4 regions of the Brevibacterium linens genome follow, and region 2 is predicted to be linked to each of the others. Evidence: riboswitches for the same ligand, from Rfam matches in the RefSeq annotation. Region 2 holds a riboswitch; each other region holds the start of a gene.
What was found. Region 2 has a riboswitch for thiamine pyrophosphate ahead of CXR29_RS02830 (TenA family protein). Riboswitches for the same ligand answer to the same signal wherever they lie in the genome.
Positions count from the first base shown of each region.

Region 1: linked by a shared signal. The riboswitch ahead of CXR29_RS00625 (3-oxoacyl-ACP reductase) and the one ahead of CXR29_RS02830 (TenA family protein) in region 2 are both predicted to bind thiamine pyrophosphate.
Region 3: linked by a shared signal. The riboswitch ahead of thiC (phosphomethylpyrimidine synthase ThiC) and the one ahead of CXR29_RS02830 (TenA family protein) in region 2 are both predicted to bind thiamine pyrophosphate.
Region 4: linked by a shared signal. The riboswitch ahead of CXR29_RS04510 (ECF transporter S component) and the one ahead of CXR29_RS02830 (TenA family protein) in region 2 are both predicted to bind thiamine pyrophosphate.

Region 1 is NZ_CP026734.1:142,104-147,665, reverse strand. It holds gene CXR29_RS00655 (NUDIX hydrolase) at 1-335, shown strand, start outside; gene thiD (bifunctional hydroxymethylpyrimidine kinase/phosphomethylpyrimidine kinase) at 332-1,141, shown strand; gene CXR29_RS00645 (nucleoside 2-deoxyribosyltransferase) at 1,214-1,684, shown strand; gene CXR29_RS00640 (thymidylate synthase) at 1,674-2,681, shown strand; gene CXR29_RS00635 (class I SAM-dependent methyltransferase) at 2,636-3,433, shown strand; gene CXR29_RS00630 (NUDIX hydrolase) at 3,434-3,859, shown strand; TPP riboswitch at 3,995-4,114, shown strand; partial or broken gene CXR29_RS00625 (3-oxoacyl-ACP reductase) at 4,209-4,984, shown strand; gene CXR29_RS00620 (MFS transporter) at 5,209-5,562, opposite strand, start outside.
Region 2 is NZ_CP026734.1:687,353-692,914, reverse strand. It holds gene CXR29_RS02850 (HutD family protein) at 1-453, opposite strand, end outside; gene CXR29_RS02845 (VOC family protein) at 501-863, opposite strand; gene CXR29_RS02840 (ATP-grasp domain-containing protein) at 987-2,012, shown strand; gene CXR29_RS02835 (nucleoside/nucleotide kinase family protein) at 2,084-2,686, shown strand; TPP riboswitch at 2,715-2,821, shown strand; gene CXR29_RS02830 (TenA family protein) at 2,816-3,505, shown strand; gene CXR29_RS02825 (phytoene desaturase family protein) at 3,560-5,041, shown strand; gene CXR29_RS02820 (DMT family transporter) at 5,043-5,562, opposite strand, start outside.
Region 3 is NZ_CP026734.1:426,146-431,707, reverse strand. It holds gene CXR29_RS01825 (DUF1684 domain-containing protein) at 1-155, opposite strand, end outside; gene CXR29_RS01820 (M18 family aminopeptidase) at 290-1,594, shown strand; TPP riboswitch at 1,669-1,777, shown strand; gene thiC (phosphomethylpyrimidine synthase ThiC) at 1,773-3,596, shown strand; gene CXR29_RS01810 (amidohydrolase family protein) at 3,695-4,486, shown strand; gene CXR29_RS01805 (ABC-ATPase domain-containing protein) at 4,518-5,562, shown strand, end outside.
Region 4 is NZ_CP026734.1:1,048,945-1,054,506, forward strand. It holds gene CXR29_RS04490 (putative quinol monooxygenase) at 1-35, shown strand, start outside; gene CXR29_RS04495 (hypothetical protein) at 86-628, shown strand; gene CXR29_RS04500 (energy-coupling factor transporter transmembrane component T family protein) at 651-1,496, opposite strand; gene CXR29_RS04505 (ABC transporter ATP-binding protein) at 1,489-3,021, opposite strand; gene CXR29_RS04510 (ECF transporter S component) at 3,021-3,647, opposite strand; TPP riboswitch at 3,670-3,778, opposite strand; gene CXR29_RS04515 (FN3 domain-containing metallophosphoesterase family protein) at 3,925-5,562, shown strand, end outside.

The sequences.
Region 1 (5,562 bases), 550 kb from region 2:
TCCCGGGCGGGAAGATCGAATTCGGAGAAACGATCACCAAAGCCGCCGAACGCGAACTCGGTGAAGAAACCAGCATCATCGGTCAGGCGACCGGTGTTTTGACTTCCGTTGACGCGTTCAGCCGAGACGAGACTGGACGGTTGGACAGTCACTACGTGCTTATCGCCGTGCTCTGCCAGTGGCGCTCGGGGCAACCCCACGCTGGCGACGACGCCCTCGAAGCACGCTGGTTCCCCCTCGACGAGGTCGACGAGGCCCGCCTGACTCTGAGCAAGGATGTCGCCGAGGTCGCCCGCTACGCCGCCACACAGCAGCAGAAGGAAGTGCACGCATGACGATCAAGAACGTCCTATCCATCGCAGGCACCGACCCCACTGGCGGGGCGGGCATCCACGCCGATCTCAAAGCCTTCTCAGCGAGGGGCACCTACGGTATGGCCGCGATCACCGCGGTCGTGGCACAGAACACGCGCGGTGTGCGCTCGTTCATGCCCCTTGATCCCTCTTTCGTCGGTGAGCAGATCGATGCAGTGTTCGACGATGTGCGCGTCGACGCGGTAAAGATCGGTATGGTCGCCAACGCCGCGATCGCCGAGGTCATCGCCGAGCGCCTGCAATACCACGAAGCCGAGACCGTGGTCCTTGATCCGGTGATGGTCGCCAAGAGCGGCGACAGGCTGTTGGACGACGATGCGGTCGCAGCCATCCGAGACACGCTCGTGCCACTGGCCACGATCATCACCCCGAACCTTCCCGAAGCCGCCGTGCTCCTCGACACCACAGATGTCACCCGCTTGGGGCAGATGGAGGACCAGGCCACCGGGCTGCGTGGCCTTGGCTGTCAGTGGGCGCTACTCAAAGGCGGGCATCTCACGAACGAGACGGTCAGTGTCGACTACCTCGCCGGCCCCGACGGGATCTCCACCTACACCTCTCCCAGGATCGAAACCCTCAACGACCACGGCACCGGCTGCACCTTGTCCTCGGCGATCACCGCACTGCTGCCTGACCACACCGTGCCCGAAAGCGTTGAACGGGCGAAGACCTACCTGCACGGCGCTCTCGTTGCCAGCGACCGCCTCGACGTCGGCCAAGGTCACGGTCCCCTGCATCACTTCCACCAGCTCTGGCCGCGCGGGTAGGGATGCAGAACAGCCCCTCCTCGTTCCGATCGGTAGAGCTAACCACTTCGACTCATGAAAGGAGCCGTGACGATGACGCGAAAGATGTTTCTCGCCGGCCCGTTCAAAGCTCTCGTCGACGCCGACACCCATGTGATGGGCGACGCCGCGATCGACAAGTACACCTCGATCATCGACTTCTTCGAAACCCAGGGGTGGGATGTGCACTGCGCCCACCGCAGAGAGCACTGGGGCCGTGAGTTCATGGAACCCAGCGAATGCACACGCATCGACTACACGGAGATCGCCGCCTGCGACGTCTTCGTCGCGTTCCCCGGCGCACCGGCATCCCCGGGCACGCACATCGAGATCGGGTGGGCCTCCGCCTGGAACAAACCCATCGTCTTACTCCTCGACGAGGGAGCCGAGTACGCGTTCCTCGTCCGAGGCCTCTCAGCGGTCGCCGACGTCCAGATGATCACCATCGATCCCGAGCAGCCCACCGGACCACGCATCCTCACCGCGATCGAGCACGCGCAGGCAGGAGCCGTCAGTGAAGCCTGAGTATCCCGACCTCCACACGCTCTACCTGGATTCCCTGCGACAGGTCTACACCGGGTTCGAATACCAGAACAGTCCCCGCGGGCAGGACGAACGCGAAATCATCGGCTACACCGCACGCCTGACCAACCCGGCCCGGCGGTACTGCTTGGCCAGGTCTCGTCGGCAGAACATCATCTTCAACTACGCCGAAGCACTGTGGTACCTCTCAGGGAAGAACGACCTCGACTTCATCCGCACCTACGCACCCTCGATGAGCCGGTACAGTCCCGACGGCCTCAGCCTGCCGGGCACCGGGTATGGTCCCAAACTGCTCAGACACGTCGGCGACGAGACTGCGATCGAACGAATCGTGAACACCCTCCGCGAGGATGACCCTGCGAGCAAGCGTGCCGTTCTGCAGATCTTCGACGACTCCGAAGACATCTACCGCCGCAACATCGACGTCTCCTGCACGCTGGCTCTCCAGCTGTTGCGCCGTGAGGACCGTCTGCACATGGTCGCGTTCATGCGCGCCAACGACGCGTACATGGGACTGCTCAACGACACGTTCTCCTTCACGTTCATCCAAGAATTTCTCGCCTCGATGCTGGGCCTGACCCCGGGTGTGTACATCCACAACGTCGGCTCGATCCACATCTACGAAAAAGACCTCACCAAGGTGCACACCCTCCTCGGCGGCGATGATCAGACGATCGTGGAGGAACCCAGCACTCTTCCACGGCTGCCCTCGGGGGCGAGCCTGGACCAGGTGCACCAGGTCCTCGCCCTGGAGAAGTCGATCCGTGCAGACGAGCTCCCAGGCCGCGCACTGGCGACCCTTGATCTTCCGGAAGCGTGGGTCGACATTGTCCGCCTGTTCTGGATCCACCGGCAACTCCAATACCAACGACCAGTCGACCCATCGATTATCGGCGACCTCCATCCCCTCCACCGGGAGCTGGTCGTGAGCCGATGGCCCAGCATCGAAAACGCGCGTGTGAGGGCGGTGCAGCAGTGACGACATCATGGACGACTCCGGCAGTCTCAGCAGGGTTCGATGCCTATGACGACTATGTCGAAAACCGACTGGCTTATACCCCGCTCGTCAATGACCTCCAAACTGCTTGCGGCCGAGGGGGGATCGTGCTCGATTATGGGTGCGGCAGCGGAAAAGTCTCACGACGCCTCCTCGACGCCGGAGCCGCAGCACAGGTCGTCGGAGTCGACATCAGCACCGACATGATCACCCTCGCCCGGGCGCAGACCCCGCAACCGGCCGCGCGATTCCACACCATCGACAGCGGCCACGTTCCCTACCCGGATGACACATTCGATGCGATCGTGTGCTGCTTCGTATTCATCAACGTGCCCACACGCGAGGAACTGAGAGCGATCGCCCGCGAGCTCGCCCGAGTGCTTACACCGACCGGCAGACTCTTCATCGTCGATAGCAACCCGGCGGCCACAGGAGTACCGTTCCCGACCTTCCGCAGCGGCGAGCCCGGCAGAGGCTACCGTGACGGAGACGAACGCAAGGTCAGCTTGCAGATCCCCGGCACCGGGATCCTCGAGCTTGTCGACCGGCACTGGTTCATCAGCACCTACGAGGCGGTGCTGACCGAGGCCGGCTTCACAGTCGACAAGGTCACCGACCGCGGAGCACAAACCGTAGAGGACGTCGGCTCCCAGGCACCTATCGACCATCCACCGTTCATGCAGATCACAGCCCACCTCCAAGACCACTCCGAGTCGACGATCGGGGCGGGGTAGATGACGCGCGACGCTTCCTACCCGAAGCCGGCGACGCTGGCGGCAGTGGTCCGAAAAGGACGTGTACTCCTTATCCGGCGTGCCCACATGCCCGACGCCGAGCGCTGGGCATTCCCCGGGGGCAAGATCGAACCCGGCGAGACCCTGACCGCCGCGACCGCGCGCGAACTCGCCGAGGAAACAGGAGTCCTCGCCACACCCGGTGATGTCTTCGATGCTGTCGACGTCATCGATGCCGACCACAATCTGCATTACGTCCTGATCGCAGTGCTCTGCCGATGGGAACGAGGGGAACCGGTCCCGGACGATGACGCACTCGAAGCGGCATGGTTCACCCTCGAGGAAATGGTTGCGATACCGGTCGCGGAAACATTCAACGTCCGCGCTATCGCCCAAACCGCGCTCGAGCTGGAACGCAAGCAATAGGAACACTCAAGAAGCCAGAATGCCCATTTGCCGGATAGCACGTAGTGATATCAGGTGTTCTGTGACAGCGATTCCAGTAACGAAGAATCAGGCCGTCCGAAGCTTGTGGAGAGTGTGGTTTCCGTGATGTGATGGTGGCGTGACACGGGGCGCCGCCCGTTCCAGCTTTCGAGCACGGGACGTGGTCGGCTGAGATGACACCCGTTGAACCTGATCCAGTTAGCACTGGCGAAGGGAATGTCCGGACTTTCACCCGCCGACAATGTTGGCGGTGTCAGCGCACCGAAGAGCAACTTTCGCTCTTCGGTGCGCACGGGTTGCCTTCGCCTCGATATCGAGAGGCATACACATGGCACACACTATTCTCCCCCTCACCGAGCAGATCGTCCTCGTCACCGGCGGCGCCCGCGGACTCCGAGCTGCGATCACTCGCGCGTTCCTGGCCCAGGGTGCGCGAGTGGTCATCGACTACCACACCTCCCAGGACGCCGCGGAGGACCTCGCCGCCGCCCACCCCGGAAAGGCGATCGCAATCCGGGCTGATGTCCGCGACCGCGCCCAGGTCGATGCCCTCGTCGCTGAGGCCGCCGATCGCTTTGGCGGTCCGATCACCACGGTCGTGAACAACGCGCTGGCTGACTTCTCCTTCAACGGCGACGCCCGCTCCCACGCGGACCAGATCTCCTACGAGGAGATCACCGCACAGTTCACCGGCTCCGTGCATGGGCCTCTCAACGTCATCCAGGCCACCCTTCCCGGCATGGTCGAGGCGGGCTTCGGCCGGATCGTCAACATCGGTACGAACCTCTTCCAGCACCCCGTCGTGCCCTACCACGACTACACCGCGGCGAAAGCAGCGCTGCTGTCCCTGACACGCACCTTCGCCGACGATCTCGGCCCGCAGGCCATCACGGTGAACATGGTCTCCGGGGGCTGCTGCTGACCACCGACGCCTCGGCGGCGACCCCTGAGGCGGTCTTCGAGGGCATCGCCGCGGGCACCCCGCTGCGGGCGGTGACGACGCCGGATCAGCTCGCCGACCCAGTCGTATTCTTCGCTTCCCCGTGGGCCAGGGGTGTGACGGGTCAGAACCTCATCGTCGACGGCGGACTCGTCAAGGGGTGAGCGGCGTGGAAGGCAAGCAGGCCCACTTCAACCTCTTCATCCACGGTGTCGGTCATCGCAGCGCGGCCTGGTGGTCACCGCCACGTCGTGCAGCGCAACGACCGACTGCGCCTCGTCCCTGAACACCGTGACCACGCCTCTCTCATCTCACTCTTCGTTTAAGCAGAGCCCCTGCAGAAGCCCCGTTCATTCCCTTGACGGACACGCCGTCAACACCCTTCGGTCTAGATTTCTGGGGCGCTCTTCTCTCCGTGGGCTCGGAGCATGCCGAAGGCGACGAGGCCCGCCGCGAGCACGGTCAGAGCGATTCCGCCCCAGGTGACCGCGAGTCGGAACTCCGCGGTCTGCTCGGTCGGCCAGGCCGATGCGGTGAGGTGCCCGGTGAAGATGGCGGCGAGGAAGGTTCCGCTCAGGGCGATGCCCACGGCGGTTGCGAACTCGCCGGCTGTATCGGCCAGGGCCGCGCCGACGGTGGTCCGGTCTTCTGGAACTCCTTTCATGACGTTGGTTCCCGCGACGACGCCGACGACCCGCATTCCCGCCGCGACGAGCACGAGGGCCACAGCGATCCAGACGTA
Region 2 (5,562 bases):
GAAACCGCTGGCCGGGAACTGCTCGCCGATGCCCATCTGCAACTCGCCGCAGGCACATTCGGTTTCGCTGCCCGCGCCCGTGCCGGTGTCGTGAACGGAGTTGTCGGCGCAGTCGTCAGCGACCATGAGGTTGACGGCAAAGCAGGGTTCAGTCAGGTCGACGAGGCTCACATTCTGACTTCCGTGGAAATGTTCCGGGCGCAACGCCGGCACCGGGTGCACGATTCCGTCGATCTCCAGGACCACCTCGGCGGTGGGGAGGAAGGTGCGCGCCATTCCGGGCAGGGCTGAGAACGGGCCCACACGTTCGAGTCGGGCGATGCTCAACCGCCAAGGACGCAGCCCCGGAGTCAGCTGCGCGGAGTCAGCCGGGGAGACGAGCTCAGTGGTCTGCCCGGCACCATTGGCCCACAGGACAGGATTACGGTCAGCAAACGAGGCGAGCGCGCGCATGACTCAGCACACCACGGACGGGTGGGGCCGCCTCGGTGATGGTGTGGTCATCCTTTGCACAGGCAGAACGGGTGACCGGCCGGGTCGAGGAACACGCGGAACGTCTCTCCCGGCTGTTCGGGGGCCTTGCCTGCACCGATCTCGAGCACGGACTCCTCAGCAACATCGAGGTCGTCGACGATGACGTCGAGGTGCATCTGCTGCGGGTGGGCCTGACCGGGCCAACTGGGCGCGTGATAGTCCTCGACCTGCTGAATGCACAGCGGGGGCCAGGAATCGGAGGTGACTTCCGCCCAGGTGCCGTCCTCCTCGACCGCGACCTTCCAATCGAGGAGCTGCCCGTAGAACTCTGCGAGTTCGGCGGCGTCGGGAGCATCGAGTACGACCACAGGTTGCTTTGCGATAGCCATGACCTGAGTCTACGCCGCAGCACGGACATGACGAAGGGGCCGACGACGGTCGGGGTGGCGTAGGATCGTTGAGCAGATCCGCCGGGCGAGCGATCGCGCCGGCACCCCGAGCAAAGGTGCGCGATGAGTTCTCATGCCCCGCCCGTCACCGGTGATCCGGCGGTGCACATCATCCACGACAATCCGGAATGGATCGCTCCGTTCACGGATGCGCTCGACCGCCTCGGCGTCGCCCATGTCGAATGGCTGCTGCCCGAGACCACGATCGATCTCGCCGCGGAACCTCCTGCGGGGTTGTTCTGGTCGCGGCTGTCGGCGTCGGCGCACACCCGGACCGATCCGCATGTGAAGGAGTATGGGCGTGCGGTCCTCGACTGGCTCGGCGCCGCCGGCCGCCGAGTCATCAACGGACGCGATGTCTACGAGCTCGAGGTGAGCAAGGTTCGTCAGCATCGCGAGCTGGCCGGCCGGGACTTCGACGTTCCGCGCACAGCGGCCGCGTTCGGACCGCGGGCGCTCGTCGACGCCGCGGCCGGCTTCACTCCCCCGTTCATCACGAAGCACAATCAGGGCGGCAAGGGCCTCGGTGTGCGTCGCTTCGACTCCCACGCCGAGCTCGAGGCGGTCGCCGATGAGTTCGCGCCCGGTGGCGCGAATGCGCCGATCGACGGCATCACCCTCGTCCAGGAGTATGTGCAGCCTGCCCAGCCGTTCATCACCCGTGCCGAGTTCATCGGCGGACGTTTCCACTATGCGGTGCGCGTCGACGTCTCAGGTGGGTCGTTCGAGCTGTGCCCGGCCGATGCCTGCGCGATCCCGGGCGCCGGGTCTGATCCCGACGTCGAGGCGGTCCCCCAGTTCGACCGCCGTGAGGAGATCACGGCCGGAACACCGCTCATCGCTCGGCTCGAGACGCTGTTGGCCGACCTCAGCATCGAGATCGCCGGCGTCGAGTTCATCGAGACCGCCGACGGCCGTCAGGTCGTCTACGACATCAACACGAACACGAACTACAACCCGTCGGTCGAGTCCGCCGAACAGACGTCGGGTCGTCAGCCTGCCGCGGACCGTATCGCCGATTTCATCGCCGACACCTTCGCCGAGGCAGCCCCGCAGTCCGTATCCCCCGCCGGATCGACAGCGTGGTGAAGTCCCGACTCCGAGTTCTGATCGAACTGCTGGCAGAGCTGAGCACCGTCCGACCGGGAGGTCGTGCCTTGGTGGCGTTGGACGGAGTAGACGGAGCCGGGAAGACGACGATCGCCCGGGAACTCATCGACCTCGCCGAGGAGGACGCGGGGAATTCTGGTACGGCTCCTGCTCGTCCCGTCGCGTCGGTCGGCATCGACGGCTTCCATTATCCGCGGGCCGTTCGTCATGCCGACGGAACAGGGCCGGAGACGTTCTACCGGAACTCCTACGACTACAACTCATTCCTCGAGTCGGTCGTCGGGCCCTTCCGCCGAGGCGACTCGGTCGTTCCAGCCGCGTGGGACGTCGATGCGGACCGGCCGGTTGAGTCGCAGCCTCGGATCTTGCCGAGCGACTGTGTTCTCCTGGTCGAGGGGATCTTCCTCCACCGACCAGAACTCGTCGATCTCTGGGATGCGAGCGTGTGGGTCGACGTCCCATTCGAGATCTCGGTCCCACGAGGGAACGAGCGGTTTGCCGGAGCCTTCGATGCCGATCCCGAGGATGAGTCGAATCGCCGCTACGTCGGTGGTCAGCGCCTCTACTTCGCCGAGGCTGCCCCGTGGGAACACGCCACATGGGTGCTCGACAATCGCGATCTAGAACGGCCGACTCTGGTCCGGTCTTACTGACAGCTCTCCTTACCTAGGTGATAGTGTCGAAGCGCTACAGGGGAGCGCCGAAAGAGGCGGCGCTGAGAGTGCGTATGCAGACCCTTTGAACCTGATCCGGTGAGCACCGGCGGAGGGAGTGGAAGACACTTGAGCACCATCGACGATTCCTCGATCGTCTTTGACAGCGACGGAGCGGTGGCCGAACTGCTCCGTTCGACAGAGCGGCAATGGGTGAGGGCCGTCGATCACCGGTTCGTCCGAGAGCTTTTCGCCGGCACCGTCGATGACACGGTGATGCGCGACTATCTCATCCAGGACTATCAGTTCTTCGAGTCGTTCCTGTCCATGCTCGGAGCCTGCGTGGCCCATGCCGATGAGCTCGACCCAAAGCTGCGATTCGCCCGACAGCTGGGCATGCTCGTCGCCGACGAGGACACGTATTTCGTCGACTCTTTCGCCGAGCTGGGCGTCGATCCCGCCGATTACCTCCGACCTGAACTTGCAGCACCGACGGCGGGCTTCCGCGATCTCATGAACTCAACAGTCGACTCAGCATCGTACCCACAGCTGCTCGCCGTCCTCGTTGTGGCCGAATGGCTCTACCTCGATTGGGCCGAATCCCGCGAGGAAGCACCGGAGCGAGCGGTTCATCGAGGATGGATCGACCTCCACCGCGGAGAAGCCTTTCGCTGCTGGGTGCAGTTTCTCGTCGATGAGCTCGAGCGCGTGTTCCCGGAGGAAGAAGACCAGAGCTCAGAAGCCGAGAACCTCAACCGCGTCTGGCGCCGCGCCGTCGACCTCGAATGCGCTTTCTTCGACAACGTGTACGACAACTGAGCCGCCAAGGAACGCACTCCGCAGCCGCACAGCCCACTGACCTAGACTGGCCTCATGAGCACAGGTGTTGATGCAGTCGTCGTCGGATCCGGCCCGAACGGCATGGCCGCCGCCGTCACCATGGCCCGTGCCGGACTCTCTGTCGAAGTGTTCGAAGCTCAGCCGACGATCGGCGGCGGTGCCCGCACCCTCGACCTCGGTCTGGCGCCGGGCATCACCCACGACATCTGCTCGGCCGTGCACCCGTTGGCGATCGCCAGCCCATTCTTCGTCGACTTCGATCTGCGCGCCCGCGGCCTCGAGTTCACCACCCCCGAGATCTCCTACGCCCAGCCCCTCGACGGCAAGCCCGCCGCGCTGGCCTTCCATGATCTCGAGAAGACCGTCGACCACCTCGGCGCGGCCGGACCGGAATGGCGGCGATTCTTCGCCCCGCTCCTCGACCGGGTCGATGACGCGATCTGGCTCTCCCTCGGTGACAAACGCTCCGTTCCCGAGACCCTGCGCGATGTTCCCGGCATCGCGAACGTCGTGAAGTTCGGCCTGCGGCTCCTGTCCCAGGCCAGCCCTGCGTGGAACATTCCGCTCTCCCACGAATCCTCCCAGGCCCTGTTCACCGGTGTCGCAGCGCACGCGATCGGCGGGCTGCCGGCGATGGGCACCGCGGCCACTGCCACGATGCTCTCCACGGTCGCCCACGCCGGCGGGTGGCCCTCCCCGATCGGCGGGTCGCAGGCGATCATCGACCACCTCGTCGCCGATCTCGAAGCGCACGGCGGGAAGGTCACCACGAACGCCCGTGTCAACCATGTCTCGGATATGCCCAAGGCCCGCGCCTATCTGCTCGACACCTCGGCGCTGAATGCGGCGCAGATCTTCTCCGGCCTGCTGCCCGCGCACGTCGACAAGAGTCTGCGGAGGTTCAAGCACGGCAACGCCGCCGCCAAGGTCGACTTCGTCCTCGACGGCCCGGTGCCCTGGTCCGATCCCGCAGTCGGACGCGCCGGCACCATCCACATCGGCGGATCCCGGGCGCAGATGGCCGCCGCCGAGGCGCAGGTGATGAATGGGCGCATGCCCGCAGACCCCGTGTGCCTCGTCTCGGATCCGACCGTCTTCGATCCCACCCGAGAGGTGAACGGGCTGCGGCCGCTGTGGACGTATGCGCACGTGCCCTTCGACTGCCCGCTCGACCCGACCGAGTACATCACCCGGCAGCTCGAACGCTTCGCTCCCGGCTTCCGCGACCACATCGTCGCCCACAATGCGATCCCCGCCTCCGAGATGGCCGGCCACAACCAGAACTACATCGGAGGGGACATCGCCACCGGCATCGTCACCTTCTACCGGATGATGGCCCGCCCGCGCACCAGCTGGGACAACTACAGCCTCGGCGTTCCCGGCGCGTTCCTATGTTCGGCAGCAACGCCACCGGCCCCGGGCGTGCACGGCATGAACGGCTGGTTCGCCGCCCGCCGGGCTCTCAAGACCCGCTTCGGCATCGACAAGGCACCCAGTCTGGCTCCGGGCGACTGACCTACGGCCTCTCCGGTCGAGCACCATGCCTGCGCACGAGCCCGCTCGAGACCGCGACCCCACCGACGACGGCGGCTGCTCCGAAGATCTGTCCGAAACCGAACCGTTCCCCGAGCACCACCGCCGAGAGAGCGAGCGCGAGCACCGGCTGAACAAGCAACAGGCTCGCCGTGACTTCGGCAGGCAGCCGACCGCTTCCGTGATGGATGAGCAGCCACGCCGCGACTTGTCCGACGAGCGCGAGCACGATAAGCAGAACCCACGAACGCCCGCCGATATCCGAGACCGAAAGTCCCTGTGAGAAGAGGGCGATGATCGTCGAGGTGGCCGCGGCCGCCGCCGTCGCCCACGTCAGCGGCTGGAGCGCGAGATCCGACTGCGTCCGTGTGGCTTTGCGGCTGAGGAAGAGGTAGGTTCCGTATCCGATTCCGGCGAGCAGCCCGAGAAGAACCCCGCCGAGGCGGCCCTGCCCTGCCGCCGATGTGCTCGGTCCGATTCCGATTTCGCTGAGGCGCACACCG
Region 3 (5,562 bases), 260 kb from region 2:
CCGTCGTCGACGGTGAAGGTGCCGGGAGCGTCGGCCCAGGTCGATTCGTCATCGAGCCAGTGCAGGCCGACGACGCTGAGCCAGCCGAACGGTTTCGCCAGTGCCGAGTTCCGTGAGTCGCGCCAGGTGTTCCACTCCGTCACGAACTGGTTCACGTCGAACACTCCTTGCCGTCGCTGGTGCAGTTGCAGGGTCGCCGCCCCGCCTGATTCTCGGACGCGGTGGCAACCCGGCGCCTGAGACCTGATCTTCTTCACCTCCAAACTACCGCAAACGATAGGCTGGGGAAATGAATGAATCACTCCCGCGACCGGACCGGGCCGCGACGACAGCGGCCGACCTCGGCGACTTCGTCAGCGCCTCCCCCAGCTCCTATCACGCGGTGGCCACCGCCGCGAAACAACTGGAAGAGGCCGGATTCTCCCGCCTCGACGAGTCCGCCCCCTGGGCGCTGACGCCCGGGACCGGGCACTACGTCATCCGCGACGGCGCGCTCATCGCGTGGATGAATCCCACCGTCACCGAGGCGGCTGACCGGTTCCGTGTGTTCGGTTCCCACACCGACTCCCCGGCGTTCAAACTCAAACCCGGCGGCGAGTACACCGCTGAGGGCACCCGCCAGGTCGGGGTGGAGGTCTACGGTGGGCCGCTGCTGAATTCGTGGCTCGATCGTGAGCTCGCCTTCGCCGGTCGTCTCGGCCTCGCCGACGGCCGCATCGTGCTCGCCCGCACCGGACCGATCGCCCGCATCCCGCAGCTGGCGATCCACCTGGACCGGCAGGTCAATGAAGGTCTGGCCTTGGACAAGCAGCGTCATACCGCTCCTGTCATCGGTCTGGCCGATCTCGCTGAGGCCGACATCATCGAACTGCTCGCCGCCTCCGCCGGCGTCGATGCCGAAACTGTCGTCGGTCACGACGTCTACACCATTCCCACTCAGGAGCCGGCCCTCTTCGGTGCCGCCGAGGAATTCTTCGCCTCGCCGAGGCTGGACAACCTGCTGTCCGTCCACGCCGGTGTCACCGCGCTCACCCAGCTCGATGCCGATAGGCTCGACGGCATCCCCCTGTTGGCGGCCTTCGATCATGAGGAGATCGGGTCGAATTCGCGTTCGGGTGCGTGTGGTCCGTTCCTCGCCGATGTCACCGAGCGCATCGTCGCCTCATTGCTGCCGCAGTCGACGCGCAGCGATTATCTCGCATCGATGGCCTCCTCGGTGTGTGTCTCCTCCGATGCCGGGCATGCTGCCCATCCGAACTATCCGGAACGTCATGATCCGCATGTGCGCCCCCGCCTCGGCGGCGGTCCCCTGCTCAAGCTCAATGCTCAGCAGCGCTACGCCACGGATGCGGTCGGCACCGCGGTGTGGTCGCAGGCGTGCGCGGCCGCCGGAGTCGAATACCAGGATTTCGTGTCGAACAATGCGATGCCCTGCGGTTCGACGATCGGACCGCTGACCGCGACCCGTCTGGGAATGACCACCGTCGACGTCGGTCCTGCCCTGTACTCGATGCACTCGGCACGCGAAATGGTCGCGGTCTCCGATGTGCTCGCCCTCGGTGCCGTGGCGAAGGCATTCCTCCAGGGCAGCTGACCTCGCACCCCCGGCGGGACTCGATTCCGCCGACACCGCGGTTGTCCTCACCACGACAATCGTGATACGAATTACACGACCCCACGGGAGCCCTCTGCACGGGCTGAGATCGGACTGCATCGTCCGAGACCGTAGAACCTGATCCGGTTGATACCGGCGTAGGAAGTGAGGACTGCAGATGACTGCATTCACCCCGGAAACACCTACCCCTGCCACAGCTTCGCCTGACGCGGTTTCGTCTGCCGCAGCGGCGGACGACCAGTTCACCCTCGAGCAGTATCCGACGCATTCGCCGGCATGGGTCGACGACACGGACCACGGCATCCGCGTTCCCGTGACCCGCATCGAACTCGAGGACTCGAACGGCCGGGCCAACGATCCCGTCGACGTCTACCGCACCGTCGGACCGGGCAGCATTCCGGAAGAGGGACTGCCCGCTCTGCGATTTCCGTGGATCGAGAACCGTCTCGACACCGAAACGTATGACGCCCGCGGCCACCGCATCGCCGATGACGGTCGTGCCGCCGTCCGCCGAGGGGCCCCGTCACAGCAGTGGAAGGGACGCAAACCGGTTCCGCGTCGGGCCAAGACCGGCCGCACGGTCACCCAGATGCACTACGCAAGGCAGGGCATCATCACCCCGGAGATGCGGTTCGTCGCACTCCGCGAGCAGTGCGATGTCGAGCTCGTGCGTGCCGAGCTCGCCGCCGGTCGGGCGATCATCCCGAACAACATCAACCACCCCGAATCCGAGCCGATGATCATCGGCAAGGCGTTCCTCGTCAAGATCAACGCGAACATCGGCAATTCCGCGGTCACCAGCTCCATCGCCGAGGAGGTGCAGAAGCTGCGGTGGGCCGCGAAGTGGGGTGCCGACACCCTCATGGACCTGTCGACCGGCAATGACATCCACACCACCCGAGAATGGATCATCCGCAACTCCCCCATCCCCATCGGCACCGTCCCGATCTATCAGGCGCTGGAGAAGGTCGACGGTGATGCGAACGCGCTGACCTGGGAGATCTATCGCGACACGGTCATCGAACAGTGCGAGCAGGGTGTCGACTACATGACCGTCCACGCCGGTGTGCTGCTGCGCTACGTTCCCCTCACGGCCGACCGGGTCACCGGGATGGTCTCCCGCGGCGGGTCCATCATGGCCGGCTGGTGCCTTGCCCACCACGAGGAGAACTTCCTCTACACCCACTTCGACGAACTCTGTGAGATCTTCGCCCAATACGATGTCGCGTTCTCACTCGGCGACGGACTGCGACCAGGGTCCATCGCTGATGCCAACGATGCCGCCCAGTTCGCCGAACTCGACACACTGGCCGAACTCACCGAACGCGCGTGGGCCCACGACGTCCAGGTGATGGTCGAAGGCCCCGGGCATATTCCCCTCCACCTCGTGCGGGAGAACGTCGAACGCCAGCAGGAGCTCTGCCACGGCGCACCGTTCTACACCTTGGGTCCGCTGGTCACGGACATCGCACCCGGATACGACCACATCACCTCGGCGATCGGGGCGACCGAGATCGCCCGCTACGGCACGGCGATGCTCTGCTACGTCACTCCGAAGGAGCATCTGGGCCTGCCCGACCGCGACGACGTCAAGACCGGAGTGATCACGTACAAGATCGCCGCGCATGCCGCCGATGTCGCGAAGGGCCACCCCGGTGCGACGGCCCGCGACGATGCGCTGTCGAAGGCTCGGTTCGAGTTCCGGTGGCGAGACCAGTTCGCCCTCGGCCTCGATCCGGAGACTGCTGAGGCGTTCCACGACGAGACCCTGCCGGCCGAACCGGCGAAGACCGCGCACTTCTGTTCCATGTGCGGGCCGAAGTTCTGCTCGATGCGCATCTCCCAGGACATCCGCGACACCTACGGCAGCGCCGAAGCTCAGGAGGCCCTGGCGGGAATGCAGCAGAAGAGCCGCGAATTCCTCGCCTCGGGCGGAGAGGTCTACCTGCCCGATCCGACCGTCGGCCTCAAGGCGGACTGACCGTCGTTCAGGGCGTGGCGCGTCTATCGCAGTGTGCACGATTCGACAGACGCGCCACGCCGTGACCGAGCGTTGCGGAGGCGATGTAGGTTGACGGCATGAGCGAACTCCAGCGTGCCTTCGACGCGCATCTGCACATCATCGATCCGACCCATCCGGTCATCGAGAACAACGGCTATCTGCCCGACCCATTCACGGTCGCCGACTACCGCGCGAGGCTGCAGAGCCTGCCCGAGGTCGGAGTCGACGTCGCCGGAGGTGCCGTCGTCTCTGGCTCGTTCCAGGGCTTCGACCAGGGGTACCTCGTCGAGGCGCTGGGCCAGCTCGGCGACAGCTATGTCGGTGTCACCCAGCTGCCGGATGAGACCACCGATGATCAGATCCGCCGCCTCGACGAGGCCGGCATCAAGGCGCTGCGCTTCAATATCGCCCGCGGTGGTTCGGCCACTCTCGATGCCCTCGACAGCTTCGCCCGCCGGGTCCATGACCTCGTCGGATGGCATGCCGAGCTCTATATCGACGCCCGCACCATCGACGCCGACCTCGCCGCACGCATCGCCGCACTGCCGGCGGTGAGCATCGACCACCTGGGCATGCACGAGGACGGACTGCCCACCCTGCTGCGCCTCGTCGAGGCCGGGGTGAAGGTCAAAGCCACCGGTTTCGGTCGCGTGGAACTCAACCCCGCCGAGGCGGTCCGTCGCATCGTCGACACCGACCCGACCGCGCTCATGGTGGGCACGGATCTGCCGTCGACGCGGGCGCGTCGCCCCTTCGCCGATGCTGATTTCGCCCTCCTCCGCCAGGTGCTCACCCCCACCGAGGCGGACGCCGTGTTCTGGTCGAATGCGGCGAGGTTCTACGGCCTCGAACCGTCATCCGCTGAGTAGACGTTCATCTCCGCCCAGTAGCATGAGTGAGATGAGTTCACGTCAGTCGAATCTCGCCTCCACTCTGCACACCCTCGACGGTCGCAGCTACGGCAATCTCAAACAGATCCGCGGCCGCTACACCTTCGGACCGGTCACCGTGTTCATCGATCGGGTCCAAGCCGATCCGTTCGCCTCCCCGTCGAAGGTCCGGGTCCGTGTCGATCGTGCCGATGCGAAGGTTCCGCTTGAGCTCACCACCGAGCACGCCGATCGCATCGCGGCGGCCGACTACCTTCTCCGTGCCGGCAACGAAGTACTCGCGAAGCTCGATCAGCGGGCACTCATCCTCGGCCGCCCCGGGCAGGAGATCCTCGAACGGACGAACATCCTCATCGACGACGCCGGGCTCGAGGCACGTCTGCTCGTCAACCTTCCGGCCCGCGGCCGCCGCATCCTAGGCCACCAGGCCGCCGACATCCTCACTCGCGATCTGCCCGAATTCGCCGAACGACTCTTCCTCTTCGACCGCTGGTCGGACGCCCCGGCAGGCAGGGGAGGGAACACTCCCGCCCCATCGGCCCACGGGCTCGCCGACCACGTCCAGCTGCACCGGGATCAGCTGGAACTGCGCAGCCGCCTCGGCGAGGCCGGACTCATCGGGTTCATCGGCAACGGGGCGATTCTGCCGCGGAAATCCGGGGATTCGGACCTGCCGATGACATCCTCCGATGCGGTGGCCTTCACCTCCCCTCCCGAACTCGAACACACGGTCGATCTCTCCAGCGGCCACAGCGTCACCGGCATGGGCATTCCCCGCGGGGTCACCGTCATCGTCGGAGGCGGCTATCACGGGAAGTCGACGATTCTGCGCGCGCTCGAACGCGGCGTCTACCCGCATATCGCCGGCGACGGGCGCGAATGGGTCATCAGCGACCCGACTGCCACCTCCATCCGAGCCGAGGACGGTCGCGCCGTGACCGGCGACGACATCTCGGCGTTCATCAACAACCTACCCTCGGGCACTGACACGAGATCCTTCTCCACCACGAACGCCAGCGGATCGACCTCGCAGGCGGCCAACCTCGTCGAAGCGA
Region 4 (5,562 bases), 360 kb from region 2:
GCTGGGACGAGATGGGCGAACTCAAGATCGACTGAACCCCTTCCAGACCTTCATCCCGGGTCGACCGAGCACATAGACTTCTGCCATGGCGACCAAAGCGCAGAACATCGCATCGATCGAAAAGGCTCTCGGCGAGCCATGGGCAGACACCCGAGCTCGCCTCGAGGCAGCCGGGGGAGCGTCGGCGAGCCACAAAGAACTCGCCGACGCTCTCTATCCCCAGTTCGACGGCAGGGTCGACAACCACGGCTGGTGGGTCCAAGGCGCCGTCGTCGCCTATGAGCAGGAGATCGGACGCCGCGTCCCCGGCCAGCGCGCCGACGGCACCTTCGACGTTGCCGTCTCCCGCACCATCCCGGGCGATCGTTCCGCACTCATCGCCAAGTTCGCCTCCCTCGTCGGCGACACCCTCAACGAGGTGGCCCTCGACGGCGATCCCCGCACCTCGGAGACGGCGAAGCGCTCCTTCTGGCGAGCCAACCTCGACGGCGGCATCAAGGTCGAAGCCGCAGCCGAGACGAAGAGCGACAACAAGACCCTCGTCGTCCTCACCATATCCAAACTGCCCAGCCCCGAAGCCTTGGAGGAATGGCGGGCCTTCGGCAAGGACCTCCTCAAACAGCTCTGAGTTGTGCCATATCCTCGTCGCCTCAGCCGATGATCGGGTTCCAGACTCCGAGCATGTGAGCCGCACCGATCGCGACCGCGCAGACGGCCAGACTGAGAAGCACCGCCACGACATCTCGGACCGTGAAACTCGACCGCCTGCGCCACGTCCGTCCAGGACGACCGAATGCCCGACCCTCCATCGCCATCGCCAAGGTCGTCGCCCGGCGGATCGAGACCACGAGCAGGACGAACACCCCGCTGAAGAGGCTGCCCGTGCGCCGCAGAAGCGAACCTCCGGAGACACCGCGCGCACGGCGAGCCATCGCCAGCACCTGCCACTCACTGACCAACAGTCCGAGCAGGCGTGAGGCCGCGAGAACCGAGACCACGACGACCTCTGGCAGGCGCAGGTGCTGAATGAGCGCATCGGCGAGGTCACGCGGATCGATCGTCGACGCGAGCACGATGAGCGGGATCGCCAAGGCGAGGGCACGGACGAAGATCGCCGCAGCCGCGGCCAGGGACCCCGTGGTGAACAGAATCGGACCGAAGTCGACGACCACATCTCCGGTTTTCTCCGCCAACAGAGCCGTGCCCCAAGCGGCGAGCAGAGCGCCGGCGGGCAGGAACCACAGCCGCTTGGCCGCGGCCACCAGATCGAGTCCGGTCGCCGGCAGCGCCAGCACTGCTGCCAGCAGCACCACCCCGGCAGAGACCAGATCGATGCTCAGCAGCGCCCCGACCATGAGGATGAGAGCGACTGCGATCTTCGTCAGCGGATTGCACCGAGCCAAAGCGGTCGAACGCACCACGGGGATGAGCTGCCCCGGATCCTGTACCGCGACCTCGGGGGAGTGGCGAACGTGCTCATCGAGGCCCTTACTCACCGCGCTCACCCGCCCTGACATGCGAATCCGACTTATTGCCGTCGGATCGCTCTTCGTGGCCGCGGTAGCCGAGCTCGAGGAGATCGGCGCCGATGGCCTCGAGGAACGCCAGATCATGGCTGACCGCCACCACTGCGGAACCGTGATCCAAGGCATCGAGGAACATCTCCACCAACCCCGCCCACGTCAGCGCATCCTGACCGAAGGTCGGCTCATCGACGATGAGCACCCGGGGCCGGGGAGCCAGCATCGCCGCCACCGACAGGCGACGCTTCTCCCCACCGGAGAGACTCTGCGGATGAGCCTGCGCCAAACCGGTGAGACCGAGACCCGCAAGAAGCTCATCCACCCGTGCCTGCGACTCGGCGGCAGACCACCCGGCCAGCCTGGGACCCAGCTCGAGTTCGGCCGCCACGCTCGAGGTGAGGAACTGGTGGGCCGGTTCCTGGAAGACCATCCCGATGCGCGCCGCCAGCTGCTTCGACGGCCACGCGAACGGTCGGGGCCGTTTGGCTCCTTCCCGCAGGGCCGCCTCGGCGAGGACCTGCCCGGAGAATTCGGGCAGCAGGCCCGCCAAGGTCAGGGCCGTGGTCGATTTGCCTGCCCCATTCGCACCGATGATTCCGAGGGCCTGACCGGCGCTCAGGCTCAGGTCCAGTCCGGTCGCGGCGGGGGTGGCCATGCGCGGTCGAGCAACGCTGAGCCGATCTGTGCGCAGCAGAACCTCGCCGAGGCGGCCCGACGTCCCACCGATTCCTGCGGCCCCGCCTCGGCGCGGGGTGGGGGAGTCCTGCGGAATCCAGATGCCGCAGCCGATGAGCGTTTCGGTCAGGTCCGGATCGGTGAAGATCTGCTCGGGCGGACCTTGGGCGACGATCCCGTCACCGCCCAGCACGATGACACGGTCGACGTGCTCGGTCCACAGCTCCACCCGGTGTTCGACGACGAGCATGGTCGCCTGTGTCTCGGCCTGCACGGTGAGCACGGCATCGCGGACCTCGGTCGCCGAGGCGGGATCGATATTGGCCGTCGGTTCGTCGAGGACGATGACCTCCGGGGCCATCGCATGGATCCCGGCCAGGGCCAGCCGCTGCTTCTGCCCACCGGACAGGGCCGCACTCGGATGCTCCGGGGCCAGATCGAGTCCCAACGCATGCAGGGACTCGGGGACCTGAGCCTCGATGACCTCGGCCGGGAGTCCGAGGTTCTCCATCCCGAATGCCACATCATCACCGACGCGGGAGAAGATCACCTGCGAATCGGGATCTTGGAGGACCAGCCCGGTGCTGCCTCGGCGAGGATCCGGTTTCTCTCCGCCGACGAGGAGTTCACCGGTGGCCTCACCCGATTCCTCGGGCAGGACACCGGCGACGGCGTGGAGGAACGTCGATTTCCCGGCTCCGGAGGCGCCGAGCAGCAGCACCTTCTCTCCGGCCACGATCTGCAGGTCGAGCGGACCGACCGCCGGCTGATCACGGTCGGTGTGCGTCCATGAGAAGCCGGCGGCCGTGATCGGCAGCGCCATCAGCGACGGCCGGAGGCGAAGGAGCTCAGAGCTCCGGTGGCCGCGATCGCCCGGTAGGCGTACCACGCGCCGATGCCGGAAATGACGAGGCCGGAGATGATCGCGCAGACCGCATAGATCGCCTGGAACCCGAACTGCCATTCGGCGTTGTACATGATGTTCTCGCTCACGGCCATGAACGCCGCGGCCAGCACACCCGAAGCGGCGGTGACCCACAGGGTGAAGCGTTTGTAGCCGAAGGCGGCGAAGACGAGTTCGGCACCGAGACCCTGCAGCAGACCCGAGAGCAGAACGGTCGCCCCGAAGTGGGAGCCGAGCACGGCTTCGACGATCGCGGCGATGAGTTCGCACAGGAGTGCGGCACCGGGTTTGCGGATGATGGCACCGGCCAGCGGACCGGCCAGCACCCAGAGTCCGGCGATGAGGCCGATCGACGGCGGGAATGCCTGGAAGGCGAGTTCGAGGACCTTCCAGCTCAGCGCGAGCACCCAGAAGACGAGTCCCACGGCGATGCCGAGCACGGCGGTGGTGACATAGTCGACGACCCGCCACTGCTTCGTCTTCGGCGCCGCGGTGAAGGCCTGCGCGCGGGCGGGGGTGGTGGTCGGCGCGGTGGTATTCGGCATTGTGCCTCCTCATATCAAGGAGGGGTGAAGAGTCTCGACTTCCTTCGGCGGTACTGACCGCATCAGGTTCGAGGGTCTGCAGCTTCTTCTGCACTCTCAGCGCCCCTGACGGCGCTCCCCTGTCGTAGCCACCACTGTACAACAGGTGAGAGAAGCAGCGACCGGGAGCGGAGGCGACGCGGAGGCCGGGATCCGTCATCGACGATTCACCTCTCGTTCCCTGTCTCGTCGACGGGCCTCGAACGACCGGACACTACTGATCGGTAGGAATGGGTGGGTGAATACGCATCGACTCAAGCGACCACTCAGTGCCCTGTCCGCCGCCACCCTGCTCGCCGCTCTGGTGGCGGCCCCGGTGCCCGTGCGCGCCGAACCGAATCTCGGCTCGGGCGGCCCGAGTTCGACCGTGAGCCAGGACCCGACGGACACGCCCGCCGAGGCGGATGCAGGGAATGAGGCGATCACCGATCCCGTACTGCAGGTCGGAGCCGACTCGACGACGCGCAACCTCTCGTGGATGAGTGAGAACTCCGGCGGGGGAGAGGTCCGGTGGGCGCCGGTCAATGAACTCGAGGGAGGCGAACTTCCCGCCGACGCGGCAGCGGCTGAGACCACGGACTCCGGTCTCGCCACCGACCTCAAACGTCACTTCAACCATGCGAGCATGACCGACCTGGAACCCGACACCGACTACGCCTACCAGGTCGGCAGCGACGAGGACGGGTTCACCGAGGTGCAGCAGTTCACCACAGGATCGTCCGGAGGAGATGACGAATTCCTCGTCTTCGGCGACCCCCAGGTCGGCGCCGGAGGCGGAGACCCCGACGACGCCACCGGCTGGGAACGGACCCTGTCGACGGCCGTGGCCACTGCCGACGACCCGAGTTTTCTCTACTCCCTGGGAGACCAGGTCAACGCCGCCGGCAACCAAGAGCAGTACGCGCAGTACCTGGCGCCGGAAGCGACCCGGACGATCCCGCAGGCGACGACGATCGGCAACCACGATGTGTCGTCGAAGGCCTACGAACAGCACTTCAACCGACCCAATGTCAGCCAGGACCACGGCGGCGGAGGCATCATCACCTCCGGCGGCGACTATTGGTTCATCGAAGACGGAGTCCTGTTCCTCAACATCAACTCGAACAGTTCGGACATGGACGCCCACGCCGAGTTCATCGACGAGGTCGTCGCCGAACACGGTGGCCAGGCACGATGGACTGTGCTGGGATTCCACCATTCGATCTATTCGACGGCAACACATTGGAACGATCTCGATGTGAAGCGGCTGCGGAAGGCGATCCCACCGGTCGCGGCCCGCAATGACATCGACCTCGTCGTCTCCGGCCACGACCACATCTTTAACCGCACCTTCCTCATGGACGGGGAGGGCAAGCCCGTCGAGGGCTCCGAAGCGGGAGCCGATGAGGCGAAGGAAGACGGGCAGACGCTCTACCTCACGCTGACCTCGTCATCGGGGTCGAAGTTCTACGACTACGTTCCCGGCCTCGACTGGGAAGGCAAGAGCGTCCACAACGACATGCCCGCCTTCACCCGGGTCCGCGTCAGCGACGAAGCGCTGCGGGCGACGACCTATGAGGTGCCTGCTGAGGGAGCGTCGGCCGATGGCGAACGGGCGGAAGCGCGGGCCGCAGCCGAGCAGATCGACGATGTCGAACTCAGGCGCGCCGAGGCGGACGAACCCGCCCCGGGCGACGACGCCGGTGCAGACGCGGATTCCGGAGCCGGTGCCGACTCCGCGGCAGGTGCAGATGGTGCAGGTGCGAATGACGACGCAGACGCAGACGGCGCCGGAACAGAAGCTGACGCCGCAGCGGATGGCTCGGACGTCGATGCCGGCACGGCAGACTCTGGCGCCGATGCGAACGGTGCCGAAGCGGACACCGCGGGAACGGGC